Regions from separate parts of the Streptomyces sp. NPDC048353 genome, predicted to be linked through region 3. Evidence: riboswitches for the same ligand, from Rfam matches in the RefSeq annotation. Region 3 holds a riboswitch; each other region holds the start of a gene.

What was found. Region 3 has a riboswitch for cyclic di-AMP ahead of ACZ6RC_RS27400 (transglycosylase family protein). Riboswitches for the same ligand answer to the same signal wherever they lie in the genome.
Positions count from the first base shown of each region.
Region 1: another riboswitch for cyclic di-AMP. It lies ahead of ACZ6RC_RS15715 (C40 family peptidase); the one in region 3 lies ahead of ACZ6RC_RS27400 (transglycosylase family protein).
Region 2: another riboswitch for cyclic di-AMP. It lies ahead of ACZ6RC_RS12450 (M23 family metallopeptidase); the one in region 3 lies ahead of ACZ6RC_RS27400 (transglycosylase family protein).
Region 4: another riboswitch for cyclic di-AMP. It lies ahead of ACZ6RC_RS17790 (LysM peptidoglycan-binding domain-containing protein); the one in region 3 lies ahead of ACZ6RC_RS27400 (transglycosylase family protein).

Region 1 covers NZ_JBVJGU010000004.1:97,576-104,932, forward strand. The annotation lists gene ACZ6RC_RS15705 (8-amino-7-oxononanoate synthase) at 1-1,112, shown strand, start outside; gene ACZ6RC_RS15710 (ATP-binding protein) at 1,282-1,734, shown strand; gene ACZ6RC_RS15715 (C40 family peptidase) at 1,817-2,293, opposite strand; cyclic di-AMP (ydaO/yuaA leader) riboswitch at 2,297-2,469, opposite strand; gene ACZ6RC_RS15720 (ABC transporter permease) at 3,090-4,079, opposite strand; gene ACZ6RC_RS15725 (TetR/AcrR family transcriptional regulator) at 4,186-4,806, shown strand; gene ACZ6RC_RS15730 (urease subunit gamma) at 4,947-5,249, shown strand; gene ACZ6RC_RS15735 (urease subunit beta) at 5,266-5,595, shown strand; gene ACZ6RC_RS15740 (urease subunit alpha) at 5,588-7,309, shown strand; gene ACZ6RC_RS15745 (urease accessory protein UreF) at 7,326-7,357, shown strand, end outside.
Region 2 covers NZ_JBVJGU010000003.1:480,347-487,703, reverse strand. The annotation lists gene dxs (1-deoxy-D-xylulose-5-phosphate synthase) at 1-903, shown strand, start outside; gene ACZ6RC_RS12470 (aspartate aminotransferase family protein) at 900-2,318, shown strand; gene ACZ6RC_RS12465 (helix-turn-helix domain-containing protein) at 2,425-3,072, shown strand; gene ACZ6RC_RS12460 (DUF6126 family protein) at 3,093-3,248, shown strand; gene ACZ6RC_RS12455 (tyrosine-protein phosphatase) at 3,315-4,136, opposite strand; cyclic di-AMP (ydaO/yuaA leader) riboswitch at 4,528-4,685, shown strand; gene ACZ6RC_RS12450 (M23 family metallopeptidase) at 4,688-5,647, shown strand; gene ACZ6RC_RS12445 (SGNH/GDSL hydrolase family protein) at 5,849-6,616, shown strand; gene ACZ6RC_RS12440 (STM4011 family radical SAM protein) at 6,603-7,357, opposite strand, start outside.
Region 3 covers NZ_JBVJGU010000008.1:275,692-283,048, forward strand. The annotation lists gene ACZ6RC_RS27390 (cytochrome P450 family protein) at 1-734, shown strand, start outside; gene ACZ6RC_RS27395 (transglycosylase family protein) at 914-1,873, shown strand; cyclic di-AMP (ydaO/yuaA leader) riboswitch at 2,133-2,305, shown strand; gene ACZ6RC_RS27400 (transglycosylase family protein) at 2,308-2,997, shown strand; gene eno (phosphopyruvate hydratase) at 3,307-4,593, shown strand; gene ACZ6RC_RS27410 (FtsB family cell division protein) at 4,695-5,186, shown strand; gene ACZ6RC_RS27415 (DUF501 domain-containing protein) at 5,242-5,793, shown strand; gene ACZ6RC_RS27420 (Ppx/GppA phosphatase family protein) at 5,790-6,713, shown strand; gene ACZ6RC_RS27425 (NAD(P)/FAD-dependent oxidoreductase) at 7,082-7,357, shown strand, end outside.
Region 4 covers NZ_JBVJGU010000004.1:580,085-587,441, forward strand. The annotation lists gene ACZ6RC_RS17775 (phosphoribosyltransferase family protein) at 1-235, shown strand, start outside; gene ACZ6RC_RS17780 (Type-2Aa cytolytic delta-endotoxin) at 371-949, shown strand; gene ACZ6RC_RS17785 (hypothetical protein) at 1,166-1,936, shown strand; gene ACZ6RC_RS17790 (LysM peptidoglycan-binding domain-containing protein) at 2,004-2,906, opposite strand; cyclic di-AMP (ydaO/yuaA leader) riboswitch at 2,909-3,068, opposite strand; gene ACZ6RC_RS17795 (PadR family transcriptional regulator) at 3,452-3,898, shown strand; gene ACZ6RC_RS17800 (hypothetical protein) at 3,895-4,467, shown strand; gene ACZ6RC_RS17805 (phosphocholine-specific phospholipase C) at 4,522-6,561, opposite strand; gene ACZ6RC_RS17810 (carboxylesterase/lipase family protein) at 6,864-7,357, shown strand, end outside.

The DNA.
Region 1 (7,357 bases), on a different contig from region 3:
CGCGCCGCCGCGCGGAGGCCGGTCTCGTGCGGACGCTGCGGCCGCGCGCCGCCGAGGCGGAGCCGCTCGACCTGGCGGGCAACGACTACCTCGGCCTGACCCGGCGCCCCGAGATCACCGAGGCCGCCGCCGAGGCCGCACGGCGCTGGGGCGCGGGCGCGACCGGCTCGCGCCTGGTCACCGGGACCACCCGGCTGCACACCACGCTCGAACGCGCACTCGCCGACTTCTGCGGTTTCGAGGCGGCCCTCGTCTTCTCCTCCGGCTACGCCGCCAACCTGGCCGCGCTGACCGCGCTCACCGCCCGGGACTCGCTGATCGTCTCCGACGCCGCGAACCACGCCTCGATCGTGGACGGCTGCCGCCTCTCCCGTGCCGAGACGGCCGTGGTCCCGCACGCCGACCCCGACTCCGTGCGCAAGACCCTCCAGGCCCATGACGGCCGCCGGGCCCTCGTGGTGACCGACTCGGTCTTCTCGGTGGACGGTGACCGGGCGCCGCTGCCCGAACTCGCCGCCGCCTGCCGCGCCCACGGCGCCGCGCTCGTCGTCGACGACGCCCACGGTCTGGGCGTGCTCGGTGCGGGAGGCCGCGGCGCGCTCCACGCCGCCGGACTGGCGGGTGACCCGGACGTGGTCGCCACCCTGACCCTGTCCAAGTCCCTCGGCAGCCAGGGCGGTGCCGTCCTCGGGCCCGCCCGGGTCATCGAGCACCTGGTCAACGCGGCCCGGACGTTCATCTTCGACACGGGCCTCGCCCCGGCCGCCGTGGGCGCCGCCCTCGCGAGCCTGCGCCTGATCCAGGGCGATCCCGCTCTCGCGGAGCGGGCGAGGACGGTCGCCACGACCTTGCACCGTCTGCTCACCGACGCCGGCCTGACCGCCGCACGCCCGGACGCGGCCGTGGTCTCGGTGCGGGCCCCGTCACCGGAGGCGGCGCTGCGATGGGCGGCGGACTGCCGCGAGGAGGGCCTGGCGGTGGGCTGTTTCCGGCCGCCGTCGGTGCCGGACGGCATCTCCCGGCTGCGGCTCACGGCGCGCGCGGATCTGGGTGACGACCGGATCGCCCAGGCGGTGGACACCATCGTCAGGACGGCCCCGCGCGCGGTGTAGGCCGTGCCCGGGCCGTCCCCGGCGGCCCCGCGACACGCCCGAGTTCACCGCTTCGGGGGACTGATATCTGCATATCTTGGGCGATCGGCCCCTATGGCGGCACGATCGGTGGCACGCTGACGCGACGTGCAGTCCGGGGCGTGCCCCCGGTGGGAAGGACAGCGTCGCCATGGCAGACCATCAGGAAGCATCCGTCACGCTGCCGAGCGATCCCGCCTCGGTGTCCGCCGCCCGCAGATACGTGGACGACGTCCTCCGGGAGTGGGGGCTCGAGGACGACAGCGACACCGGCGACACGGTCCGGCTGATCGTCTCGGAGCTGGCCACCAACGCCGTCCAGCACACCTTCGGGCAGTCGCCCACCTTCACCGTCGACGTCCGGCTGGAGCGCGAGGAGCGGTTGTACGTCGGGGTCACCGACAGCCACCCGCGCTGGCCGCGAAGACTCCCGGCCGCGGTCCAGCAGGACAACGGCCGGGGGATGGTGATCATCCGTTTCCTCGCGGCGGAGGCGGGTGGCCGGCTCTCGGTCACTCCGACCGACGAGGGCGGCAAGACGGTCTGGATCGACCTGCCCTGGGCGCTCCGGCGCCCGGTCTCGGCGCCGCTCGCGGGGACCTGACCGGGCGTCGGGCCGCGGCCCCCGGCTCCGCGGCCGGCGGGGCGCCCTCAGCCGGTCTCCGGCAGCGCGGTCGGACGACCCGTCAGCGGACCCTGCCGTAGTAGATCTTCGAGGACCAGATCTTGTCGAGCTTGACCCAGGAGCCGGTCTTGGGGGAGTGCCAGATCCTGTTCTGACCGGCGTAGATGCCCACGTGGTAGACCCTTCCCCCGGAGTGGAAGAAGACCAGGTCTCCGTGCTTCCTGCTGGAGGCGGAGATGTGCTTGGTCTTGTTGTACTGCTGCTGCGCCGTACGGGGCAGTGACTTGCCCGCCTTCTTGTACGAGTAGACCGTGAGCCCCGAGCAGTCGAACCGGCTGGGTCCGGACGCGCCGTACTTGTAGGGCGCTCCCTTCTTGGAGGCGGCGACGCTCAGGGCCTTGTTGGCGTGTGAGGTCGCGGCCTGGGCCTCTGGTGCGGCACCTGGTGCCAGCAGCGTGCCGCCGACGGCGGCGAGGGTGAGAGCCGAGACGGCTCCGGCCCGGGACAGCAGGGACGGGACATGAATCTGCGCGGTCATGCGCAACCCTTCGTCAGCCGCCTGTGAAGGATGACCTGTCGGGTTCGGGCAGGCGAAGATGCCCGGCCGCGGCTGCGGCTTCACCCCGAGGAACGGCCCACGTGCCCGGTCGTCCCGTGTTGCTCGGGTCCTCCACTCCTGCCGATCCACCTCTGTCGACCAGACGTCCGGGACAGCGGCAGGACTCGGCGTCCGCCCGGACCGCCCCGCCGTGGTGGCGGGGGCTTGTCGTCGTCACGGATCTTGACCCACATCCGGGGTGAAATCCGAGTTGAAACGGCGATATGTGAGGCTCCTCACGACTGACCCGTTCGGGTGGACAAGAAGGTTTCGTGATCTTCAGAGGTTTGCCCAAGGGGCCCCGCACCAGGGGTGGAACGCCTGATTCAGCCAGATGTGTACACCTGCCGTGCAACCCGCCCCGGTCATATGTGGATTCGTCGACTACGCCGAACGGGGGAGGGATTCTGCGCACCTCGTGGGCCGAGTGGACCTCGACACGACACGCGGGAATGTCAACTCGCCGGAGTCCTCGGAAGAGTGACCCGTTCCGCCCGCCGCTCGCCGTCCGAACGGTGACCCGTTCCGCCCGCCCCTCGCCGTCCAGCACGCGCAGCGCACAGGCCGGCGGGTCGGCGTGCACCTCGCTCTCGCCCGCAGGGGGAGCCGATCTGCAGCGAGATGCCCCTCGCGCCGGCCCCTTGGAACCGAGCCGCGTGCCCGCCCCTGCGCGCACGCGAAAGCCGCGTGCCCCCGTCCGCTACAGCGGGGGCACGCGGCCGTTTTCGTGGGGGCGTCAGCCCACCGGGGCCGGCTGCGGCGCCGGAGTGGTCTCCGGCTCGGTGGCCGGCCGGGTGCGGCGGCCGCCCAGGGCGACCGCGGCGAGGCCCAGCGCTGCCCAGACGCCGAGCACCAGGAGCGGTGAGCCCGCGCCCGCGCCGTCGAAGAAGGCGACCGACCGCAGCGCCGATCCGCCGGCGCCCGGCGGCAGCAGCTGACCGAGCGCCCCGGCGGGCGCCGGCAGCAGTTCGGGCGCGCTGGCCGCACCGGAGAACGGGTTGCCGAGCAGCACCATCAGCAGCGCCCCGAGGCCCAGGCCCGGCTTGCCGAAGAGGGACGCGAGTCCGGCGAGCGTCGCGCCGATGGCGAGCACCGTCAGTCCGAGGACCCCCGCCTCGGCCCACCAGCTCCCGGTGAGCGCGCCCAGCCAGCTGTGGGCGAGCGTGGCCCCGACGATCCCGGCGAGTGCCGCCGCGCCGGCAAGGGCCAGGACCGCCCGCCCGCGGCGCAGGCCCAGGACCGTGGTGACGACGCCCGAGGCCGCTCCGGCCAGGATGAGGGGGAACAGGCTCGAGCCGAACGCGCTGCCGCGCGGGTCGTCGGCCGGGGTGGGGACGACGTCGGTCACCTGGACGGGCGCGCCGGCGGGGAGCTGCGCGGTGACCGCCTCGCGCAGGAGCCCCGCGACGACCGGGCTCGCGGCGGACGCGGTCAGCAGCCGGGGCCCTTGCGGGGTCACGACCACCGCGCCGTATACGACCCGGTCCTCGATCGCCCTACGGGCGGCCTCCTCGGAGTCGTAACGGTGGACCTCGAAGGCGCCGTCGTGCTCGGCGAGGCGCTGTTCCAGCGGGGCGGTGGCGGTGGCGGGGCCGGCGACGCCGAGCGGCAGGTCGCGCGGGGCGAGGCGCGCGGCCGGCCAGGCGAAGGCCCACAGGGCCAGGGCCGCGACGACCGGGATCAGCACCATCACCGCGACGGTCTTGCGGGTGCCGGTGGCAGACATGGCGACTTCCGTTCAAAGAGAAGGATCGTTCGTTTTAGGCTCTGAGCCCACTGTCCCTCCGGCGTGGCCGCTTGTCAAGAATGAATGTTCGTTTTAAATTCGGACCATGGCCCGCGTCTCTCAGGAACACCTCGACGCCCGCCGCCGTCAGATCCTCGACGGCGCCGCGCGCTGCTTCGCCCGCAACGGCTTCCACGCCACCTCCATGCAGGACGTCCTCAGTGAGGTGGGCCTCTCGGCCGGTGCCGTCTACCGCTACTTCCGCGGCAAGGAGGAGCTGATCGCCGCCATCGCGTCGGAGGCGTTCGACGGCATCCGCGGCGCGTTCGAGGAGGCGTCGCTGACCGTGCCGCCGCCCACCCCCGACGTCCTCCTCGGCCGGGTCCTGCGGATCTTCCTGGAGGAGCGCGTCGCGGGAGCGGACCGCCAGGCCTTCGCGCGGCTGATCATCCAAGTCTGGTCCGAGACGCTGCGCGACGAACGGCTCTACGCGACCCTTTCCGAGGGCTACCACGGCATGCGCCAGGCCTGGGCGCTGCTGGTCGAGGCCTACCGCGCCAACGGCCTCATGGCGGCGGACGTCCCCGCCGACCACGTGGCCCGCACCCTCATCGCCACCGCCCAGGGCTTCATCGCCCAGCAGGCACTCTTCGGCGACGTGGAGGTCGGGGTCCTGGAGGACGGGCTGCGCGGACTGATGTCCATGGAGACGCAAAGCCCGAGTTAACGCGTCGGAAAAACTTCCGCCCTAACGTGCAATGTCTGACCCGGCAGCGCATCACCGCAGCTCAACAGAGTGTTGAAGATCGGTAAGGTCCGCTGCTGTCCGGGAGGGAACCGCCCGGTGGACGACTGTGAGGTGGAAGCGTGCAACTGACCCCGCACGAACAGGAACGACTGCTCATCCATGTGGCGGCGGACGTGGCCGAGAAGCGCAGAGCGCGCGGAGTGAGACTCAACCACCCCGAAGCGGTCGCCCTGATCACCTCGCACCTCCTTGAAGGCGCGCGCGACGGCCGAACGGTCGCCGAACTCATGGCTTCCGGACGGAAGGTGCTCACCCGCGACGACGTGATGGCCGGCATCCCGGAGATGATCCACGACGTCCAGGTCGAGGCCACCTTCCCGGACGGCACCAAACTCGTCACCGTCCACGACCCGATCGTGTGACCGGGGAGCGCCGCCGATGACCCCCGGAGAGATCCTGTACGCGGAGGGGGCAGTCGTCCTCAACGCAGGGCGCCCCGTCACCCGCCTCACCGTCCTCAACGCCGCCGACCGGCCCGTCCAGGTCGGTTCCCACTACCACTTCGCCGAGGCCAACCCCGGCCTCGACTTCGACCGCGCCGCCGCGCGCGGACAGCGGCTCCACATCGCCGCCGGCACCGCCGTGCGCTTCGAGCCCGGCATCCCCGTCGAGGTCGAACTCGTCCCGCTCGCGGGCCGCCGGGTCGTCCCCGGGCTGCGCGGCGAGACGGCCGGCCCGCTCGACCCGAAGGGCGCCGACCATGCCTGAGCTCCACCGCGCCGTCTACGCCGACCTGTTCGGCCCCACCACCGGCGACCGGATCCGGCTCGCCGACACCGACCTGCTGGTCGAGATCGAGGAGGACCGCTCCGGAGGCCCGGGCCGCGCGGGCGACGAAGCCGTGTTCGGCGGCGGCAAGGTCATCCGCGAGTCGATGGGGCAGGCCCGGACCACCCGCGCCGAAGGCGCGCCCGACACCGTCATCACCGGCGCGGTCGTCATCGACCACTGGGGCGTGGTCAAGGCCGACATCGGCATCCGCGACGGCCGGATCACCGGCATCGGCAAGGCCGGCAACCCCGACACCATGGACGGGGTCCACCCCGATCTCGTCATCGGCCCCGAGACCGAGATCATCGCCGGCAACGGGAAGATCCTCACGGCCGGCGCCGTCGACGCCCACGTCCACTTCATCTCGCCCACCCTCGTCGACCAGGCGCTCTCCTCCGGCATCACGACCCTCGTCGGCGGCGGCACGGGCCCGGCCGAGGGGACCAAGGCCACCACCATCACCCCCGGCCCCTGGCACCTCGCCCGGATGTTCGAGGCGCTCGACACCTTCCCGGTCAACATCGGACTGCTCGGCAAGGGCAACACCATGTCGCGGGAGGCCATGCACTCCCAACTCCGCGGCGGAGCGCTCGGGTTCAAGATCCACGAGGACTGGGGGGCGACCCCGGCCGTCATCGATGCCTGTCTGAGCGTCTGCGACGAGACCGGCGCCCAGCTCGCCATCCACACCGACACCCTGAACGAAGCCGGCTTCGTCGGCGACACGCTCGCCGCCATCGCGGGCCGCACCATCCACGCGTACCACACCGAGGGCGCGGGCGGCGGCCACGCGCCCGACATCATCAGCGTCGTCTCCGAGCCGTACGTCCTGCCCAGTTCCACCAACCCCACCCGGCCCCACACCCTCAACACCGTCGAGGAACACCTCGACATGCTGATGGTCTGCCACCACCTCAACCCCGCCGTCCCCGAGGACCTCGCCTTCGCCGAGTCCCGCATCCGGCCCTCCACCATCGCCGCCGAGGACGTGCTGCACGACCTCGGCGCCATCTCGATCATCTCCTCCGACTCCCAGGCCATGGGCCGCATCGGAGAGGTCGTCCTGCGCACCTGGCAGACCGCGCACGTGATGAAGAAGCGTCGCGGCGCCCTGCCCGGCGACGGCCGCGCCGACAACCACCGGGTCCGTCGCTATGTCGCCAAGTACACGATCAATCCCGCCGTCGCCCAGGGCATGGACCACCTCATCGGCTCGGTCGAGACCGGCAAACTCGCCGACCTCGTCCTCTGGGACCCCGCGTTCTTCGGCGTGAAGCCCCAGACGGTCCTCAAGGGCGGCCAGATCGCGTACGCGCAGATGGGCGACGCCAACGCCTCCATCCCCACCCCCCAGCCGATCCTGCCCCGCCCGATGTTCGGCGCGCTCGGCAAGGCGGCCGCCGCCGGATCGGTCAACTTCGCCGCACCCGCCGCCCTCGAGGACGACCTGCCCCGACGGCTCGGCGTCCACAAGGAGTTCGTCCCCATCGGCAGCACCCGCCGGGTCACCAAGGCCGACATGCGGGAGAACGACGCCCTGCCCCGCGTCGAGGTCGACGCCGACACCTTCACGGTCACCATCGACGGAGAGCCGGTCGAACCCGCGTCCACCGCCGAACTCCCCATGGCCCAGCGCTACTTCCTCTTCTGACGAGTCACGAGAACCGATGAACCGCTCCGCACTCCTCGTGCTCGCCGA
Region 2 (7,357 bases), on a different contig from region 3:
GCCGAGATCGGCGCCGAGCGGCCCGACGTCGTCGCGATCACCGCCGCCATGCTCCAGCCCGTCGGCCTGAGCCGCTTCGCCGAGCGGTTCCCCGACCGGGTCTGGGACGTGGGCATCGCCGAGCAGCACGCCGCCGTGTCGGCGGCCGGCCTCGCCGCCGGCGGGCTCCACCCGGTCGTCGCCGTCTACGCCACCTTCCTCAACCGCGCCTTCGACCAACTCCTGATGGACGTCGCCCTGCACAAGTGCGGCGTCACCTTCGTCCTCGACCGGGCCGGTGTCACCGGCACCGACGGCGCCTCCCACAACGGCGTCTGGGACCTCTCCCTCCTCCAGGTCGTCCCCGGACTGCGGATCGCCGCCCCGCGCGACACCGACCGGCTGCGCGCCCAGCTGCGCGAGGCCGTCGACGTCCACGACGCGCCGACGCTGCTGCGCTTCCCCAAGGAGACGGCGGGCGAGCCGATCCCCGCCGTGGGCCGGATCGGCCGGATGGACGTGCTGCGCGACGAGCCCGATGCGGAGGTCCTGCTGGTCGCCGTCGGCGTGATGGCCGACACCTGCCTCCGTACCGCCGACCTGCTCGCCGACCGCGGAGTGCGCTGCACCGTCGTCGACCCCTGCTGGGTCACACCGGTCGACGCCCACCTCCCCCCGCTCGCCGCCCGGCACCGGCTCGTCGCCGTCGTGGAGGACAACAGCCGTACGGGAGGGGTCGGCGCCGCCGTCGGCCAGGCGCTGCGCGACGCGGACGTCGACGTGCCCCTGCGGTCCTTCGGGATCCCCGAACAGTTCCTCGCCCACGCCAGGAGGAGCGAGGTGCTCGCCGACCTCGGGCTCACCCCGGTGGAGATCGCCGGACGGATCAGCGCCGCCCTGGCACACAAGGAGAAGGCTCGATGAACGACGCCATGGGCCACGCGACGGACCGCCCCGAGGGCGCCTTCGATCTCCGGGCGCTGCTGGCCGCCCGCGGCGCCGAGCGGTACGAGCTGCACACCCGGCACCTCAACCACCAGCTGCCGCGCATGCTGCACACCCTCGGCTTCGACAAGGTGTACGAGCGGGCCGAGGGCGCCCACTTCTGGGACGCCGAGGGCGGCGACTACCTCGACATGCTGGCCGGCTTCGGCGTCATGGGCCTCGGCCGGCACCACCCCGTCGTCCGCAAGGCCCTCCACGACGTCCTCGACGCCTCGCTCGCCGACCTCACCCGCTTCGACTGCCAGCCCCTGCCCGGACTGCTGGCCGAACGGCTCCTCGCCCACAGCCCCCACTTGGACCGGGTCTTCTTCGGCAACAGCGGCACGGAGGCCGTGGAGACGGCGCTGAAGTTCGCGCGGTACGCCACCGGACGGCCGAGGATCCTCTACTGCTCGCACGCCTTCCACGGCCTGACCACCGGCTCCCTCTCCGTCAACGGCGAGAAGAGCTTCCGCGACGGCTTCGCCCCGCTCCTGCCCGACACCCCGATCGAGCTGGGCGACCTCGACGCGCTGGAGCGGGAGCTGCGCGCGGGGGACGTCGCCGCCTTCGTCGTGGAGCCCATCCAGGGCAAGGGCGTCCAGGAGGCCCCGCCCGGATTCCTGCGCGCGGCCCAGGAGCTGCTGCACCGGCACGGGGCGCTGCTCATCGCCGACGAGGTGCAGACCGGGCTCGGCAGGACCGGCGATTTCTACGCGTACCAGCACGAGGACGGGGTCGAGCCCGACCTGGTCTGCGTCGCCAAGGCGCTCTCCGGCGGGTACGTCCCCGTCGGGGCGACCCTGGGCAAGGACTGGATCTTCAAGAAGGTGTACTCCTCGATGGACCGGGTGCTCGTCCACTCGGCCAGTTTCGGGTCGAACGCGCAGGCCATGGCGGCAGGGCTGGCCGTGCTCTCGGTGATGGAGTCCGAGGGGACGGTGGCGCACGCGCGGCGGATGGGCGAGCTGCTGTCCTCGCGGCTGCGGGAGCTCGTCCCGCGCTACGAACTCCTGCACGAGATCCGCGGCCGGGGCCTGATGATCGGGATCCAGTTCGGGCGTCCCTCCTCGCTCGGGCTGCGCGGCCGGTGGACCATGCTGCAGGCCGCCCGCAAGGGACTCTTCGCCCAGATGGTGGTCGTCCCGCTGCTCCAGCGGCACCGCATCCTGACCCAGGTGTCGGGGGATCACATGGAAGTGATCAAACTGATTCCGCCGCTGGTGATCGACGAGACGGACGTGGAGCGGTTCATGACCGCCTTCACGGCGGTGATGGACGAGGCGCACGGGGGCGGCGGACTGATGTGGGACTTCGGCAAGACGCTGGTCAAGCAGGCCGTCGCACAGCGCTAGCGGCGGCCCGGCACGGCCCCGCACGGTCGGGCGCTGCTGGCCGGGGCGGATTTGCCCCTGAGGCAAGAAACTTGCCTCAGGGGAAAGACCCTGGCGCAATGGGGGCATGGAGCACCTCCCCGGGGAGCCGTCCCCGGACCCCCTCGCGCCGGACGGCCCGGACGAAGCCGGCGCGCTGCCCGACATGGCCCCCCAGCTGCGGGGGCTGCGCCGACGGCGCGGGCTCACCTTGGAAGTCGCGGCCCGGCGGGCCGGGCTCTCCCCGGCGCACCTCTCGCGCCTGGAGACCGGCCGGCGCCAGCCCTCGCTGCCGATGCTGCTCGCGCTGGCCCGTATCTACGGTACGACGGTCTCCGCGCTCCTCGGCGAGGTGCCCCCCGAGCGCGACCCGGTCATCCGCGCCGGCCGGTCCGAGCCGGTCGAGGCCGACGGCTGGATCTACCACCAGGCGGGCGGAGCCGGCCGCGCCCTGCAGGCGCTCCGCGTCCACGTGCCGTACGCCACCCGCTCCGACATCGTGCGCGTCCACCCCGGCGAGGAGTGGCTGCACGTGATCGACGGGCGGGTGCGGCTCTCCCTCGGCGGCGCCGTGCACGTCCTCGACCCGGGCGACAGCGCCCATTTCGACTCGCTCACGCCCCACCGCATCGGCGCCGCCACGCGCGGGGGCGCCGACCTGCTCTTCGTCCACACGCTGATGCAGAGCCCCGCGGCCGAGACCTGTCTCGGCGACACGACCGCCCGCCCGCGATGAGCCCCCGGAAGGGATCCGACATGTCCGACAAATCAACTGCGGTCACCGGCGAGGAGCGTGGGGGCGGCAAGTTCCCCAAGGGCCTGGTCCTGCGGCTCTTCGCCTATCTGGTGGCCGGGCACCTCTTCGCCGGCTTCCTCTACCTGCTGTTCCTGCTCGGCGGCCAGAACCAGTAGCGGACCAGGAGCGGGGCCGGGCCTCCGGGCCCGGCCCCGCTCGCTCGTCGCGCCGGTCCCGGCCGCTCAGACCTCGGTGGGCCCGGTCACCAGGCTCCGGCGCAGGCGCTCCCGTGTCTCCGGGGAGAGCCCGAGGCCCTGCGAGAGATACGCCTCGACCGTGCCCCAGGTCTGCTCCATCGTCTCGAAGGCCGCCCGGAGGTACTCCACCCGCGCGTCGAAGAGGGGGCTCAGCAGCTCCATCACCTCGGGCGCCATGGCGTCCGCCGAGGTGGAGCTGCGGCGGATCTTGTAGCGGCGGTGCGGGTCGTTCGACTTGACGTAGTCCGCCTCGATCGCCTCCCGCTCGACGCCCACCGCGAGCAGCGAGATCGCGATGGAGAGCCCCGCCCGGTCCTTCCCGGCGGCGCAGTGCATCAGCGCGGGAACGCTGTCGTCGGCCATCGCGTGCAGGACGCGGCTGTGCTCCGCCGTCCGCTCGACCACCATCTTCCGGTAGGAATCGGACATTCGGTCGGCCGCCTTGCCGTCGCCGAGCGCCTCGCGCAGCTGATCCAGTTCGCCGCCGCTGACCAGCTTCCAGAACTCCTTGCCGTCCGCCGGGTCGTTGAGCGGGATGTTCACGTTCCGCACGCCGGGCAGCTCGACGTCCGCGCCCTCCACCTTCCGGTCGGCCGCGTTGCGGAAGTCGAAGACGGTGTGCAGCCCCAGGCCGGCGAGGAAGGCCGCGTCGTCCTCGGTGGCATGGGCGAGGTGGCCGCTGCGGTAGAGGCGTCCGAACCGGACCGACCCGCCGTCCTCGGTCGGCAGGCCGCCCACGTCCCGGAAATTGCGGACCCCGGTCAGCTCGGGTTCGGTCGACGAGACCTGGGGCAGCTGCTGCGTCACGAGTGCTCCTGAAGGTTGGCGGACTTCGACGATACGAGATCGGTTCCAGGGGCAATCATTCCGGGTGGCGAGCCGGGCGCACACCCCTCGGACGGGAATGGGTGTTCTGTCCGAATTAGGGCCTTGGTGATAACGCGCCCTGATTGCAGGGGAGATGGGTTTCGACGCGTGAGCAGCGTCTCACAGGTGACGGACCGTGCCTGATCGTCTTCCGCAAACGCCCTGCGAGAAAAGGATGTCGAGAGTCCCGCATCCACGGAGGGTGACCGGAATTCCGGACGTAAATCGCTCCTCCGAATGGGCGGGGAAAAGAGCGGCTTGTTCACGCCGACCCCGCTCGTCTACGGTCACCGTCAATCCGGTCGGACCGCCGAATCCTGCCACCGTCCGGAATCCGCACCCACCCACGTACGGCAGGAGCGGGGGACCCAGGTAGTACGCCGATCCGGTCGATCCGGAACGGCTTGGGGTGAAGTCGCGAGCGATCGCGACCGGGCAACTCCAGCCCGAACCCGACAGCTCACCTCGTAGGCGACGGAGAGGAATTCGCCATGCCCGCGAAGGGTAAGCACCGCCGTCCCAAGGTCAACCCGATCACGCGCGGATTCGTCGCCGCCGGAACGGGCGGCGCCGTCGTCGCCCTGCCGCTCCTCGGCGCGACCGGAGCCCACGCCGCCGAGAAGTCCGCCCCGACCGTGACCCCCGAGCAGGCCGTCGCCGCCGTGGCCGCCGCTCCCGCGAAGGCGCCGGCCGCCCCCGCCGCCGCCAAGGCGAAGCCCACGACGTACTCCGTCGTGGCGGGCGACTACCTGTCCAAGATCGCCTCCGAGCACCACCTGGCCGGCGGCTGGAAGAAGCTCTACCAGGACAACCGCCAGGTCGTCGGCGAGAACCCCTCGCTGATCTTCCCCGGCATGAAGCTCAGCATCGGCGCGAAGTCGACGGCCGAGGCGCCCGCCCCGAAGGCCAAGGCCCCCAAGGCCGCGCCGAAGGCCGCCCCCAAGGCCGAGAAGTCCTCCGCCGACGCGTCCGAGACCCGCAGCTCCCGCAGCGCCGAGCGCACCGAGCCGGCGCCCGCCCAGGAGCAGCCCGCCCAGGCCGCGTCCTCCGGCTGGGTCGCCCCCGTCAGCGGCGGCATCTCCACCCAGTACCGCGCCTCGGGCTCCATGTGGTCCTCCGGCTACCACACCGGCGTCGACTTCATGGCCTCCTCCGGCACCTCCGTCAAGGCCGTCGGCGCGGGCACCGTCCACTCCGCCGGCTGGAGCGGTTCGTACGGCAACGAGGTCGTCATCCAGCACGCGGACGGCACCTACTCGCAGTACGCCCACCTCTCCTCCCTCTCCGTCTCCACCGGCCAGTCCGTCAGCGGCGGCGACGAGATCGGCCTGTCGGGCTCCACCGGCAACTCCAGCGGCCCGCACCTCCACTTCGAGATGCGCACCGGGCCGAGCTACGGCTCGGACATCGACCCGCTCGAGTACCTCCGCCAGAAGGGCGTCGGTATCTGACGCACCCCACCCGGAATCGCCTTCTCTCCGGGTGCGCACCGGGCCCGGCACCTTCGTGCCGGGCCCTTCGCGTATTCCGCCTTGGCGCAATCTTGACCGGTGGCATATCTCACCCTCCGTCAACCCCTCCTTACGGTCGCGTAGGTCACACCCGTAAAGGAAAGATGTGCTCCCGTGGCAGACGATTCGAGATCAAGAGACATGGACGTATTCGGGTCGTACGCGGCGATCGGAGACAGCTTCACCGAGGGCGTGGGAGACCCCGGCCCCGGCGGGAGCTTCCTCGGCTGGGCGGACCGTTTCGCGGTCCTCCTCGCCGACCGGCTGCCGGAGAACGACGCGTTCCGTTACGCCAATCTGGCCGTGCGCGGACGCCTCCTCGACCAGATCGTGGCGGAGCAGGTCCCGCGGGCGAAGCAGCTCGCCCCCGACCTGGTGACCTTCTGCGCGGGCGGCAACGACATCATCCGGCCCGGCAGCGACCCGGACGCCGTCGCCGAACGCTTCGAGCGCGCCGTCGCCGACCTCACCTCCGCCGTCGGCACGGTCATGGTGACCACCGGTTTCGACACCCGCGACGTACCCGTGCTGCGCCATCTGCGCGGCAAGATCGCCACCTACACCGCCCACGTCCGGTCCATCGCCGACCGCTACGGCTGCCCGGTCCTGGACCTGTGGTCGCTCAAGTCCGTCCAGGACAGGCGGGCTTGGGACGGTGACCGGCTGCACCTCTCGCCCGAGGGACACACCCGCGTCGCGCTCCGCGCCGCCCAGGTCCTCGGCATCGAGGTACCGGCCGACCCGGACCAGCCGTGGCCGCCCCTGCCCCCGCGCGGCGCGCTCGACCTGCGCCGCGACGACATCCTGTGGGCCAGGGAGTACCTCGTGCCGTGGATCGGCCGCCGGCTGCGGGGCGAGAGCTCGGGCGACCACGTGGCGGCCAAGCGGCCCGACCTCATGCCCCTCTAGGACCGCCCGGCGGCGCCGCCGGGATCCGCTCCAGGACCCCGCCCGCGAACACGTCGTACAGCGGCAGCGACTCCAGATGGACGTAGCCGATGTGGCAGTCGCAGACGGAGAGCGGGCAGGCGCGCGGGCGCAGGGCGGCGCGGTAGGAACCGTCGTAGAGACCGCCCAGCTCGGCCTTGACGAAGTGGCAGCGCCGGACCGTCCCGTCGCCGTCCACGGAGATCACCGACTCGCCGGTCCGGCAGGGGAGACCGGCCGAGCGGTGCGGACGGCGGCTGTACGGGAAGAGGGGGTCGAGCGCCGTCCAGGCGTCGGCCTCCTCGTCGGTGTAGGCGTACCCCTCGGCGGCGTTGATCCAGAGGTAGACCTCGGACGGCAGCTCCGCCCGCAGCCGCACGGCGTGCTCCCGGTGCTCCGGCAGTCCGACGACCCCCACGCTGAACCGCGTCCCCCGGGCCGCCAGCTCACCGCACTTGGCGAGGAACCGGTCGTAGGGCGTCTGGCCGGGGTGGTACGTGCACCAGAGCGCGAGGGTCCGGGGGTCGGCCTCCGCCAGCCAGTCGGTGCGGCAGCTCAGGTTGGTCTGGATCGCGACCCGCTCGACATGCGGCAGCCGGGACAGCTCGGTGAGCGTCCGCCGGTACCAGGAGCGGACCAGCCCCTCGCCCCACGGGGTGAACAGGATCCGCAGCCGGTCGCCGGTCTGCCCGGCCACCCAGGCGGAGAACCGTTCCAGCGCGG
Region 3 (7,357 bases):
ACTGGGCCGGGATGATGATCCGGCACGGCGGCGGGCCGCGCGGCGGGGTCGCGCGGTCGGTGAAGAAGATGCGCGGGTACCTCGCCGAGCTGATCCACCGCAAGCGGCTCGACCCCGGGGACGACCTGATCTCGGGGCTCATCAAGGCCTCGGACCACGGGGAGCACCTCACCGAGAACGAGGCCGCGGCGATGGCCTTCATCCTGCTCTTCGCCGGCTTCGAGACCACGGTCAATCTGGTCGGGAACGGGGTCTACGCCCTGCTGCGGAACCCCGGCCAGCGCGCGCGTCTGCAGGAGTCGCTCGCGGCGGGGGAGCGGGGCCTCTTGGAGACCGGTGTCGAGGAGCTGCTGCGCTATGACGGGCCGGTCGAACTGGCCACGTGGCGCTACGCCTTGGAGCCGCTGACGATCGGCGGGCAGCAGATTCCGGCGGGGGATCCCGTCCTCGTCGTGCTCGCCGCCGCCGACCGCGATCCGGCGCGGTTCGACGCGCCCGACACCCTCGATCTGTCCCGGCGCGACAACCAGCACCTGGGGTACGGCCACGGCATCCACTACTGCATCGGCGCCCCCCTCGCCCGGCTCGAAGGACAGATCGCCCTGGCCACCCTTCTGACCCGGCTGCCGGACCTCCGCCTCGCCGCCGACCCGGCGGATCTGCGGTGGCGCGGAGGTCTCATCATGCGTGGATTGCGCACGCTTCCGGTGGAGTTCACCCGTTCTGGCAGCTGACGGCCCATCAAGACTGTGACTTTTACGTGATCTCCGCTGCATCGACTTGTGACTGACGTTCGAATGCCGCTACGTTCACCGCAGTCTCAGCCGTCACGCGAAAGGCACCTCGCATGCGCTCCGGGAACGGACGTCACCGCAGACCCCGCCAGGCCCCCGCCATAGTCGTCGCCGCAGGCGTGACCGGATCGGCTCTCGCGCTGCCGTTGCTCGGCGCCGGGTCCGCCTCGGCCGCCGATGTCGCCACCTGGGACCGGGTGGCCGAGTGCGAATCGGGTGGCCTGTGGAGTGCCAACTTCGGCAACGGGCTCTACGGCGGACTCCAGTTCACCCAGGAGACCTGGGAGCGGCACGGCGGCCTGTCGTACGCGACCAGTGCGGACCTCGCCAGCCGGGCGCAGCAGATCACCGTGGCCGAGCGGGCGTTCGCCGCGGGCGGCACCGAGTGGGCCACCTGCGCCCCGATCGCCGGTCTGACCAACGACGGCACCGCCCCCGACGTCGACCCGGGGCCTCCGATCACGCCGGAGGAGCCCACCGGGCCGGCCGCGGAGTCGAACCGGACCGACGGCCTCCCGTCCGCGTCCGCCACCCCGGGGACCTCCCCGATCGCGCCCGTCACCCCCAGGGCGTCCGCGCCCGCCACGTCCGCGCCCGCCACCCCGGCGACGCCGGACGCCTCCACGGCCACCGGCGCGCCGGAGTCCGGGACCCCGTCCGAGCCGGTCGCCCCCGGCACCGGCAAGCACCGCGGCGGCGCCGCCCCCGAAGAGCCGGGCCAAACGGACACCACGCGCGAAAGCGGTACGGAAGCGAGCCGCGAGGGCGGCCGTCACGCCTCGCCGGGCGAGCCGGCCGAGGGCGCCGAGCCGACCGAGGGCGCGACCGGGACTGACGGGACGACAAAGGACGCCACCCCCGGGAAGCCTGTGGACAATACGGGCACTCCCGGCACTGCGGACGAATACACCGTCAAGCCGGGGGACAACCTCACCGAGATCGCCCAGCAGAACGAGCTGCCCGGCGGCTGGACCGCCCTCTATGACGCCAACCGTGGAACGGTGGGTGCCGACCCGGACCTCATCCTCCCTGGCCAGAGCCTCGACCTGACCCCCGAAACCGTCCCCGCGCAGGGGTAGTTAGGGGCTGTATGTCCGGTTCTGTGCAAGTGAGACAAGGGTCTCTTTGCCCCAACTGGCGTGTCACGTCCGCAAAGTTTGCTCCTGTCGCCTCTCACCTGCGTAAACGGCTTTTGGGCAGGGGCAAGGAGGGGTGATTTCTCCCCTATGGACCTCTTTGAACTTCACGGGGGTCTGTGTTTACGGTCGACACCGCTCGCCACCGCGGGCCTCGTCGACCGGGAACGCCGAATCCTGCCGTCGGTCGATGGGAACAGTCGTCGCGCAAGCGCCGTAGGCAGGAGCGGGGGACCCAAGGTAAGCGCCGGTCCCGGCCGTTGAGAGACGGCCGGAACACCGGCTTGGGGTGGAGCCGCGTGCTGGTCACGCGGCCGGACAACTCACTTGGTCCGAACCCGACAGCTCACCTCGCAGGCGTCGGTGAGGAGAACTCCATGCTGCTTTCGGGTAAGGGCAAGCACCGTCGCGCTTCCAAGGCCACCCGCGCCGTCGCGCTCGTCGGCGTCGCCGGTGTCGCCGTCGCCGCCCCGCTGATGACCGCGGGCTCCGCCTCCGCCGCCACGTCCTCCGAGTGGGACGCCGTCGCCCAGTGCGAGTCCGGCGGCAACTGGTCCATCAACACCGGCAACGGCTACTACGGCGGCCTGCAGTTCTCGGCCTCCACCTGGGCCGCCTACGGCGGCACCGCGTACGCCGCCTCCGCCGACCAGGCCTCCAAGTCGCAGCAGATCCAGGTCGCCGAGAAGGTCCTGGCCGGCCAGGGCAAGGGTGCCTGGCCGAGCTGCGGCGTGGGCCTCTCCGGCGCCTCGTACGACGGCGGCTCCGCCGAGCAGGCCGCCCCCGCGCCGGAGCGCAAGGCCGAGCAGCCGACGACCCGCAGCGAGAAGCGCACCGCGCCGAAGGCGGAGAAGAAGGCCGCGCCGAAGAAGACCGTCACCACCCCCACCGGCAAGAAGGTCGAGAAGGGTGACGGCGAGTACAAGGTCAAGGCCGACGACACCCTGAGCACCATCGCCGCCGCCCACGACGTCAAGGGCGGCTGGGCGAAGCTCTTCGAGCTCAACAAGGACATCGTCGACGACGCCGACCTGATCTACCCGGGCCAGCAGCTCCACCTGAAGTGAGCCCGGCGGCCCGTGCGCGTCCGGCGGCTCGCACGGGCCCCACGACCCTCCCGCGGTGACCACCCCGGTCCGCAGCGCCCTTCCCCCGAGCGCTGCGGGCCGGGGTTCCGCGCGTCCGGGCCCCACCCGTGGTTACCGCCGAGTAGATCTGAGGGCCTTTGGCCCCATATGCATGCCCCCGGGTCCTTTTTCGTCCCAGCGGGCGGGCGCCCGGCCGACGGGAGCCCCGGAGCCGGTTAGGCTCTTGCCGCAAGGCCAAAGAGACCCTGCGCCGCATGCTTCACATCTAGCTTCACATCCCAGAAGGAGATGCTCGTGCCGTCCATCGACGTCGTCGTAGCCCGGGAAATCCTGGACTCCCGAGGCAACCCCACGGTCGAGGTCGAGGTCGGCCTCGACGACGGCAGCACCGGCCGTGCTGCTGTTCCGTCCGGCGCCTCCACCGGTGCGTTCGAGGCCCTCGAGCTTCGCGACGGTGACCCGAACCGCTACCAGGGCAAGGGTGTCGAGAAGGCCGTCCTCGCCGTCATCGAGCAGATCGGCCCGGAGCTCGTCGGCTACGACGCCACCGAGCAGCGCCTGATCGACCAGGCGATGTTCGACCTGGACGCCACCCCGGACAAGTCCTCGCTCGGCGCCAACGCCATCCTCGGCGTCTCCCTCGCCGTCGCGCACGCCGCCTCCGAGGCGTCGGACCTGCCGCTCTTCCGCTACCTCGGCGGCCCGAACGCGCACCTGCTGCCCGTTCCGATGATGAACATCCTGAACGGCGGCTCGCACGCCGACTCCAACGTGGACATCCAGGAGTTCATGATCGCCCCGATCGGCGCGGAGTCCTTCTCCGAGGCGCTGCGCTGGGGCACGGAGGTCTACCACACCCTCAAGTCCGTCCTGAAGACCAAGGGCCTCTCCACCGGCCTGGGCGACGAGGGCGGCTTCGCCCCGAACCTGGACTCCAACCGCGCCGCGCTCGACCTCATCCTCGAGGCCATCAAGCAGGCCGGCTACGTCCCGGGCAAGGACATCGCGCTCGCGCTCGACTGCGCCGCCTCCGAGTTCTACAAGGACGGCTCGTACGAGTTCGAGGGCAAGTCCCGCTCGGCCGCCGAGATGACCGAGTACTACGAGGAGCTCGTCGCCTCCTACCCGCTGGTCTCCATCGAGGACCCGCTGTTCGAGGACGACTGGGCCGGCTGGAAGGTCATCACCGAGAAGCTCGGCGCCAAGGTGCAGCTCGTCGGCGACGACCTCTTCGTCACCAACCCGGAGCGCCTGGCCCGCGGCATCGAGGAGGCGTCCGCCAACGCCCTCCTGGTGAAGGTCAACCAGATCGGTTCGCTGACCGAGACCCTGGACGCCGTCGAGCTGGCCCAGCGCAACGGCTTCAAGTGCATGATGTCCCACCGCTCCGGCGAGACCGAGGACGTCACCATCGCCGACCTCGCCGTCGCCACCAACTGCGGCCAGATCAAGACCGGCGCCCCGGCCCGCTCCGAGCGCGTCGCCAAGTACAACCAGCTGCTGCGCATCGAGGAGATCCTCGACGACGCCGCGGTCTACGCCGGCCGCAGCGCGTTCCCCCGCTTCAAGGGCTGAACGACCTCCCGCAGGTAGCTTCCGTACGTCCCCGCACCCGGTCCCGTACCGTGTGCGGGGACGTACGCGCGTGAGGGAACGGACAGGGGAGGCGACACGACATGGCCGCGAAGAACCGGGACCGCTTCTCGACCGCGACCCGGATCAGGCTGCTCGGGGAGCAGACCGCCGCCCGTGTCTACCGCTCCCAGACCCGCCGTCAGGCCCGCCGCTCCCGGCTCACCGGCCGCGCGGCCCTCCTCGCCCTGATCGTCTGCTCGCTGGTCGTGGCGCTCGCCTATCCCATGCGGCAGTACGTCTCCCAGCAGGGCGAGATCGCCGAGCAGGAGCGCCAGGCCGCCGAGGCCGCGGCCCGGGTCGAGGAGCTGCGGGACGAGAAGGCACGGCTCCAGGACCCGGCGTACGTCCGCCGCCTCGCCCGCGAGCATTTGCACTACGTCCTCCCCGGCGAGACCGGTTTCACCGTGAACGACCCCGAGGCGGAGCGCGCCCGCCGCGCCGAGCAGGGGGCGGCCGGCCGCCCGTGGTACTCCAACCTCTGGGACGGCGTCGACCGCGCCGACGCGCCCCGTGAACACGCGGGCGCGAGATGATGGTGTGACGGCAACACGCCCCGCACCGCCCACCGACGAGAAGACAGACGCAGGCATGGAAACGCCCCCTCCGCAGACCGCACGCACCGAGCCGACCGAGGCGGACGTCGCCGCATTCGAGGCGCAGCTCGGCCGCCCGCCCCGCGGGCTGCGCGCCATCGCGCACCGCTGCCCGTGCGGCAACCCGGACGTCGTCGAGACCGCGCCGCGGCTCCCGGACGGCACCCCCTTCCCCACCACGTACTACCTGACCTGCCCCCGCGCCGCCTCCGCCATCGGCACCCTGGAGGCGAACGGGGTCATGAAGGAGATGCAGGCCCGGCTCTCCACCGATCCGGAGCTGGCCGCCGCCTACCGGGCCGCGCACGAGGACTACATCGCCCGCCGGGACGCGATCGAGGTCCTGGAGGGCTTCCCGAGCGCCGGCGGCATGCCGGACCGGGTGAAGTGCCTGCACGTCCTGGTCGGCCACTCGCTGGCCGCCGGACCGGGGGTCAACCCGTTCGGCGACGAGGCGATCGCGATGCTGCCGGAGTGGTGGGCCAAGGGCCCCTGCGTCACCCCGTGCGGGGAGAAGGACGAGGAGAAGAAGGAGGGGACGGCGTGACCGGCGCGACCCGGGTCGCCGCCATCGACTGCGGCACCAACTCCATCCGTCTCCTCGTCGCCGACGTCGACCCCGGCACCGGCGAGCTGACCGAGCTCGACCGGCGGATGACGATCGTCCGGCTCGGCCAGGGCGTCGACCGGACGGGGCGGCTGGCCCCCGAGGCCCTGGAGCGCACCTTCGCCGCCTGCCGGGAGTACGCCGCCGTCATCGCGAAGCTGGGCGCGCACAAGCTCCGGTTCGTGGCCACCTCCGCCTCGCGGGACGCCGAGAACCGCGACGAGTTCGTCGACGGCGTGATCGAGATCCTGGGCGTCCGGCCCGAGGTGATCAGCGGCGACCAGGAGGCCGAGTTCTCCTTCACCGGTGCCACCTCCGAGCTGCCCGGCGCCGGCCGCTGTCTGGTGGTGGACATCGGCGGCGGCTCCACCGAGTTCGTCGTCGGCGACCGTCACGTCGAGGCGGCCCGCTCCGTCGACATCGGCTGCGTCCGGCTGACGGAGCGGCACGTGCGCAGCGACCCGCCGGCCCCCGCCGAGATCGAGGCGGTGCGGGCCGACGTCCGGGCCGCGCTCGACCTGGCCGCGGGGACGGTGCCGATCGCGGAAGCCGGGACGCTCGTCGGGCTCGCCGGCTCCGTGACGACGGTCGCGGCCATCGCGCTCGGTCTGACGGAGTACGACTCCACCGCGATCCACCACTCCCGGATCTCCCGCGACCAGGTCGCCGAGGTGACCGGCCGGCTGCTGGCGGCCGGCCACGACGAGCGGGCGGCGATCCCCGTCATCCACCCGGGACGGGTCGACGTCATCGCCGTCGGGGCCCTGGTGCTGCTGGAGATCATGGAGCGCACGGGCGCCGCGGAGGTCGTCGTCAGCGAGCACGACATCCTCGACGGAATCGCCCTGTCCGTGGCATAACGGACAGTCTTCGGGGGTCCCCGCCGGGAGCCGCCGAGAAAGTTCGTGAAGTTCTTCACAAGGAAAAGCGCCCCGAGGGGGGTCAGGGAGGGCCATCAGGGCCTCCGAGGCCCCCACCGGGGCGCTTTCGTAGGTCGAGGACCCGTTCGCACTCTGTTTCCATCGTGTGAACGCACCACCCGGTTCAGGGTTAACGACAGCTCTCCAGGCCAGTTCAACAGGGGTGAACAACGCCCGCCGATACCCGGTGGTTCCTTTGCAGCACCATGACCTGGGTCACGTGGGCCGCGCAGTGTAGCAGAGGTACCGGAAGAGCTTGTGAAGGGGCGCACGAGCGACCCCCCTCGGAGGGGTGGATACTCGATGGCATGAGCACCACGGAGCGTCCCAGGATCCTCGTAGTAGGCGGTGGGTACGTAGGCCTGTACGCAGCTCGACGCATTCTCAAGAAGATGCGTTACGGCGAGGCGACCGTCACGGTCGTCGACCCGCGCTCGTACATGACGTACCAGCCCTTCCTCCCCGAAGCCGCCGCAGGCAGCATCTCGCCGAGGCACGTCGTCGTCCCCCTGCGACGCGTCGTGCGCGGAGCCGAGGTGCTCACCGGCCGCGTCACCACCATCGATCAGGACCGCAAGGTCGCC
Region 4 (7,357 bases), on a different contig from region 3:
CCTGGCCTCGGTCCGCGCCCCCACCCTCCTCATCGTGGGCGGAGCCGACCCGCTGGTCCTCGACCTGAACGAAGAGGCCCGAGCGGGACTCCGCTGCGAGAACCGGCTCGAGGTCGTGCCCGGCGCCGGCCACCTCTTCGAGGAGCCGGGCGCGCTGGAACGGGTCGGCGACCTCGCCGCCCGCTGGTTCGCCGCCCACTTCACCCGCCGGCCCCCGGCCGCACCCGGCGCGTGAGCGGACCGATCGCCCCGTGGCCCTAGGGCGGCGCCGTCGACCCGGTGCGTCCGCACGGCGGGACGCCTTCGACCCGGCGCCCCTCCCCTCGGCATACTGACGCCTCTTGATCACCGCCACACCACAGGAGGAGTCATGGCCGCCGCTTTCAAGACCGTCATCGAGGTGGGCCCGGACCATCTCGCCCAGGCCCGGGCCGTCGACCGGCTGTTCCAGGAGGCGATCGCCCCGGCGACCGTCAACTTCGACTTCGACAACATCAGGGAGGCCGCCGCCGCGATACCGGACAGCGCCATCGTCAAGATGGTCCGCGGCTGGGGGCTCCAGGAGAACGCCCCCGTCCTCGTTATGGTGCTCTCCCTCAAGGAGGCCGTCCGGCAGGCGCTCCCGGAGGAGTTCGCGGACGCCTCCTTCTGGGACACCATCGAGAAGGAGCTGGTCCACGCCTTCACCGGCCTCGCCGCGCAGGAGGGCGAGCCGGGGCTGTCGTACTACGAGGAGACCGAGGACCGCACGTCGTACTACCGCGACCTGTTCTTCGCCCTGCAGGACGAGGAGACCGGTGCGTACCTGTACGCGATCGCCTTCTGCATCGACGTGACGCTCGGGCTGGACAAGGCACGGGTCGGCACGCTGGGGATCGAGGACATCGTCCCGTTCGCGATCCGCCTCAACGCGATCGTGGTACGCCAGGAACTGGGCCTGGCCGCCTGACCCTCCGAGGAATCGGCGGACACCCGCCCCGGCCCGCCGTCCCGGGCCGGAAGCAGCCGACCGTCCCGGCCGGAGGCCAGAGATCCGCGGCCTCACCAGGCGCGTCGGCCGGCCGCGTGCCCTGGACGGGTGAGTGTGCGGGACCGGGGACAGAGTCGGACGCGGATCGGGTACGGATCGCTGCGTTGCTCCCCCCGCCTCGGAGGATGCTGTCCCATGCCTGTCCGCAAGGCCGCCGTACGAGCGTTGACGACCACCCTGTGCGCGGCGCTGCTCCTCGCCGCCTGTACCGGGGCCCCGCCCCCGCCACCCGCCGGGGGAGCGGCTGGACCGCCGGGCGACCGCGACTCCGTACCCCATCGCCCTCCGGCCCCGAGGCCCGAACCCGCCTGGGTCGACCGCCTTCCCGGAGTCGGTCCGTCCACGCGTGCGGCCTTCCCCGCCGGCACCACCCAGGCCCTGGTCGTGCTCGGCGCGACGACGACCACCAACGAGGCCGAGGCCGTCCTCTACGAACGCGACCCGAGCAGGCGGTGGAACCGCGTCGCAGGACCGTGGCCCGCCCACAACGCGCTGCGCGGCTGGACCGACGAGCACGTGGCCGGCGATCTGCGGTCACCCATCGGGGTGTTCCGCATCGGGGACGCCGGCGGTCGGCTCCCGGACCCCGGTTCACTGCTGCCGTACGACCAGGACGAGGAGTTCGCCCTCCAGGGCACGGGCTTCGCCGGAGAGCCGCTGGAAGGCTCCTTCGACTATGTGATCGCCATCGACTACAACCGGATCCCCGGGACGAGTCCGCTGAACAAGAAGCGGCCCCTCGGGGCGGCGAAGGGCGGCGGGGTGTGGATCCACGTCGACCACGGCGGGCCCACCCAGGCGTGCGTCTCGCTCGCCCGCGAGGTGATGCCCGAGCTCCTGCGCGCCCTGGACCCGATGAAGGAGCCGGTCATCGTGATGGGCCCGGCGGCGGACATCGCGCGCTGAGCGGACGGCGGGGCTCCCGGCCCCCGAGCGGCCGGGAGCCCTGCCGTGTCCGCCCCCGAAGGGAGGATCAGTAGGGGCCGTTGACGTTGTCGATCGAGCCGTAGCGGTCGGCCGCGTAGTTGCAGGCGGCGGTGATGTTCGCGACCGGGTCGAAGAGGTCCATCGACGTACCGGGGACGTGGTAGGCCAGGAAGGTCGGCTCGATCACCTGGAGCAGGCCCTTCGAGGGGGTGCCCTTCACGGCGTTGGAGTCCCAGAGGTTGATGGCCTGGGGGTTGCCCGAGGACTCCCGCATGATGTTGCGCTGGATGCCCTCGTAACTGCCGGGGATTCCGTACGAGGCCATGATGTCGAGCGACTCGCGGATCCAGCCGTCGAGGTCGTTGCTGTAGCGCGGGGCGGCGGGCGCGGCGGCGGGAGCGGCCGGCTGGGCAGCCTTCACGGGGGCGGCGCCGCGCTCCTGCGAGCGGCTGGCGCGCTCGGTGCTCGTGCTCGTCGCGCTCTTCGGCTTGGCCTTGGCCTTCGCCTTGGGCTGCGTCGCCTTGGCCTTCGCGGGGGCCTTGGGCGCGGCGGCCGCCTGCTTGCGGATCGTCAGTTCGAGACCCGGGTGAATAAGTGACGGATTGTCACCGACAACGCTTCGGTTGGTGGTGTAGAGAACCTTCCAGCCGCCCCGGATGCCCTGTTCCTGTGCGATCAAGGAAAGGGAATCACCGGACGCGACCGTATAGGTGCGGGCGGTCGAAGCGGCAGCGGCGGGAATCGATTCTTTGATCTTTTCCGCGGCGCTGGAAACGGTCCTCTCCGCGGCAATGGCGGTGGGGGTTGCGGAAGCCGGGGCGGGCGCGGCGTGGGCGGCGGCCGTCGCGACCAGGGGCAGGGCCAGGGCCGCGCCGCCGGTGCCGGCCAGGGTGAGACCGCGGGTGAGGGTTCGGTGCTTGGGGCGCCGGTGCTTACCGTGTGCAGGCATGATGGGTTCCTCTCCGGCGCCTGCGGGGTGAGCTGTCGGGTTCGGGCTGGAGATGCCCGGCCGCACGCGTGCGACTTCACCCCGATCCGATCCGGAATCCCGAACCGGAGAGAAAAGTGGGTCCCCCGCTCCTGCCGACGGGTGAATAGGTGGTCTTTCGGGCGGTGGCAGGATTCGGCGATCCGTCCGAATGCAGGTGACCGTAGGCGAGAAATGTCGGCGAAAACAAGTCTCCGATGACGCGGTTAATTGCGGAATGCGCGCGCCTTGTGTGACGTGGCCCTCGATCGGGCGTCGGGCGGTGCCGAACTTCCTTGCGCGGTACGGGGTCGACGGGTGGGTGGGCACGGTTCCACGCATCGTCGTGATTCACGTCACTGAGTCAGTAATGTCGTTCTTTATCGCTTGTTCTCCGGAGTGTGCAAACAATAAGGTAATGCGGCCAATAAACCTGAATATCCCTTTTGGGGCGATAGTTCAGGGGGGTGGTGGACCTGGAAAGGGCTGTCTTGCGGCGCAAGGTAGTCACCACTACCATGCACCGCATGACAAAGGAGCTGCCGGGCGCCGGTGACCAGCGGCGCAGTCAGCTTCTGCGCGGGGTGCTCGACCTGTGCCTGCTCTCCCTGATCGGAGAACGGCCGCGCTACGGCTACGAGTTCGTCGAAGCGCTCACGGAGAGCGGCCTGGAGCTGGTGAGCGAGGGCAGCATCTATCCGCTGCTCGCCCGGATGGAGCGGGCCGGGCTCGTCGAGTCCTATCGCGCGCCGTCCTCCAGCGGCGGCGCGCCCCGCAAGTACTACCGGCTCACCGGCGCCGGCCGGGCCGAACTGGACAGTGGGCGGACCGTCTGGCGGGAGTTCTCCGCGCAGGCAGGCCGCATCCTGACCGCGACCACCGACCGGGCCCCGACCGAGGCCCGGGCCGAAGCCGCGGCCGGGACCGGCGAGCCGCCCGACACCGACGCACCCACGGGGGAGAAGACCACATGACAACCGAACGCGTACTCGCGATATGCCGCAGCAACTGGGAGTACCGGGGCATCGACGACGCGACCCTCCGCGACATGCTCGCCGAGCTGGCCGCGCACCTCCAGGACGCCGAGGCCGCCGGGCGCACGCCGCGTGACGTCGTCGGCGAGGACGTCACGGCGTTCGCCGCCTCCTGGGCCCGGGCGCGCAGGCCGCTCCACCGCCGCGCGGCGCGCCTCGCCGCCATGATCACCTTCATGGCGGGCCTCCTGCTGCTGCTCGCCCACCTGCGCCACTGGACGGCGGGCGTGGACGTCACCCCGGGCCGGACGGCCTTCTGGGGCGCCATCGCCGTGACGACCGTCGCGCTGGAGCTGCGCCGAGGCTCCCTGGGGCTGGGCAAGGGCTGGCTCGTCGCGCTCGTCGTCGGCCTGCCGGCGCTGGTGATCACCGACAGCCTCGCCGGCGTCGACCCGCTGTTCCGGATGCCCCTGTGGGCGAGCGTGCTGCTGGTCCTGCCGGGATGCGCGTACGCCGTCGCGGAGGCCCGGAACAAGAAGCGCGCGCCGCTCGCCCCGGCCCACACCTGACCCGCCCGAGCCCGGCGCCGTACCCGGATGCCCGAGCCCCGCGCCGAGCCCAAGCTAGCCCGTCACGCTCGGCGCGCCGGTCTCGATGTGGCCGGTGTAGCGGCGGGACCAGGTGCCGTCGATGTCCGCCAGGATGGTGAAGTCGTACCAACCCCCGTGATAGGCCACCGCGTTGAAGTGGTCCTCACGCGAGGAGTTCGCCGCGACCGTGTACGTCCACGGGCCGTCCGAGCGGTAGGCGTTCGACCGGATCGTGAACGTCACCGGGCCCGCCGAACTGTTGGTCAGCCTGAAGTAGACGGCGGTCTTCCCGGTGCCGGGCTCCGTCGCGAAGCGGGACGCGACCTCGACCGCCCGGCCCGCCTTGGACGCGTCGCCGATGAAGCGGCGCAGGAAGCGGTTCGGGCCCATCATCGAGATGTCGTACTTCCCCGACCCCGAGCCCGTCCCGATGTTGAAGTAGTCCGACGACGTCGAGCCCGGGTCCACGGTGTACTGCCAGGCCGCCGTGTCCCGGTGCTGGTGCGGGTGGATCGTGAAGTGCGCGGCCCGCCGGGCCTGCTCGCCCTGGTTCGTCATCGAGAACCAGGCCAGGATCTTGCCCCCCGTCCCGAACTCGAACCGGTCCAGGTTGCCGTTCACCTGGTACGGCAGGGCGCGCGCCGGACGCGTGCCCGGCTCCTGCGCGGGCAGCGCGTTGTCCTGCGGAACCGGGTTCGGCAGCGGACCGCACGTGGACTGCCCGATCACCTTGGCGGTCGAGGGCAGCCCCGACGGCACCCCGTACACCGGCCGGGCGAAGTCGAAGACCCCCGTGAGGTCACCGGTCACCTTGCGGCGCCAGGCGCTGATGTTCGGACAGGCGGCCGGCTTGCCGATGGCCGCCGTCCACGTCTCCATGAAGCGCAGGACGGAGGTGTGGTCGAAGACCTCCGAGCTGACCCAGCCGCCCCGCGTCCACGGGGACATGACGACCATCGGGACCCGGAAGCCGAGGCCGATCGGCACGCCGTCGAGGTACTCGCCCGGCGTCCCCGGCGGGGCGACCGGCGGCGGCACGTGGTCGAAGAAGCCGTCGTTCTCGTCGTAGTTGAGGAAGAGGACCGTCCCGTCGAAGACCTCCGGGTCGGCGGCCAGGGCGCGGTACACCAGGTCCACGAAGTGCGCGCCGTCGCCGGGCGGGGCGTACGGGTGCTCCGAGAACGCCTCGCTCGCGACGACCCAGGACACCTGGGGGAGCGTGCCGGCGACGACATCCGCACGGATGGCGGCGGCGATGTCGTCCGGCGTCGAACCGGTGACCTTGGGCACGGACCCCATGCCCCGGTCGTACAGCGGGTCGCCGGGCCGGGCGTCGGTGAACCTCTTGAAGTAGGCCAGGCCGTTGTCGCCGTAGTTGTCCTGCGCGTTCTGGTAGACCTTCCACGTCACCCCGGCGCGCTGCAGGGCCTCGGCGTACGTCTCCCAGGTGAGCCCCGACTCCTCCCCGCCGTCCTTGCTGGAGGCGTCGATCCGCCCGCTCCACAGGAAGGTGCGGTTGGGGCCGGTGGCGCTCAGCGCCGAGCAGAAGTACGCGTCGCAGACGGTGTAGTGGTCGGCGAGGGCGTAGTGGAAGGGGATGTCGCTCCGGTCGAGGTACCCCAGCGTGCGGGTGTTGCCGACCCCCAGCACCCAGTTGTCCATCCGGCCCTTGTTCCAGGCCGCGTGCTGCGAGGTCCAGCTGTGGGGCAGGTCGCCGTTGCACTGGGCCAGCGTCTCGCCGTCGACGCCCCCGGCGGGCGGCGTGGCGCTGAGCTTCCACGGATACTGCCGGGCGCCCCAGTTGGGCTGGTTGAACGTGCCCCAGCCGCCGGGCAGATTGCCCGCGGCCCGGTCGGCGAAGCCGCGGACACCGCGCAATCGTCCGAAGTAGTGGTCGAAGCTGCGGTTCTCCTGCATGAGGACGACGACGTGCTTCACGTCCGTGATGGTGCCGGTGGCGCCCGCGGCCAGGGCCGTCGACGCCGAGGCCCCCGGCGCCCCCGCGCCGGCCACCAGGCCCGCGCCGAGCCCCGCTCCGATCCCGACGAATCCCCTGCGGCTGATGGGAGTCATGCCCCGCCTCTCGGTCCCCGGGTGCCCCAGCGGCACACCGGGGAAAGAATGGGGGAGGGCCGCCCAAAGGTATACGACCGTGCGGTAAGTCTTTGGTGAACATACGAGTCGGCCGCTGCGGTGCGGCTCACTCCGCCACCCGGATTGGTCTGCCGGACGACCAATGCCCCGGTGCCTGCGGGCGGGCCGGGCGAGGCGGGGGTGTCGCCGACGTGCGGGATATCGGATTGCCCGGCCCCGGCGCCCATGGGAGCCTGTGCTGCCCGTCGGACCGTCCGGCGGCGAACCGAAGGGGACCGCCTGTGGGTGCCTCAGTGGCCCGTACGACCGTCGCGACGAAGACCGGCGAGGTCGGCGGAACGCTCACCGACGGGTTGCGCGTCACGCTCGGAATCCCCTACGCCGCCCTGCCGTTCGGGGCCGCCCGCTTCCGGGAGCCGCAGCCCGCCGCACCCTGGGACGGGGTACGGGACGGCACCCGCTTCGGGCCGGTCGCCCCGCAGTCCGCGGAGCTGCCCGGCGCCCCCGCCTGGCGCCCCGGTGACGAGGACGTCCTCACCCTCAACGTCTGGGCACCGGCCGACGCCCCCGGACCGCTCCCCGTCCTGTTCTTCCTCCACGGCGGCGCCTACACCTTCGGCTCCTCCGCCCAGCCCGACCACGACGGGGCCGCACTCGCCCGCGCCGGCCTGGTCGTGGTGAGCTGCAACTACCGCGTCGGCTTCGAGGGGTTCGGGCACGTCCCCGGCTTCCCGGACAACCGCGGCCTGCTCGACCAGATCGCCGCACTGGAGTG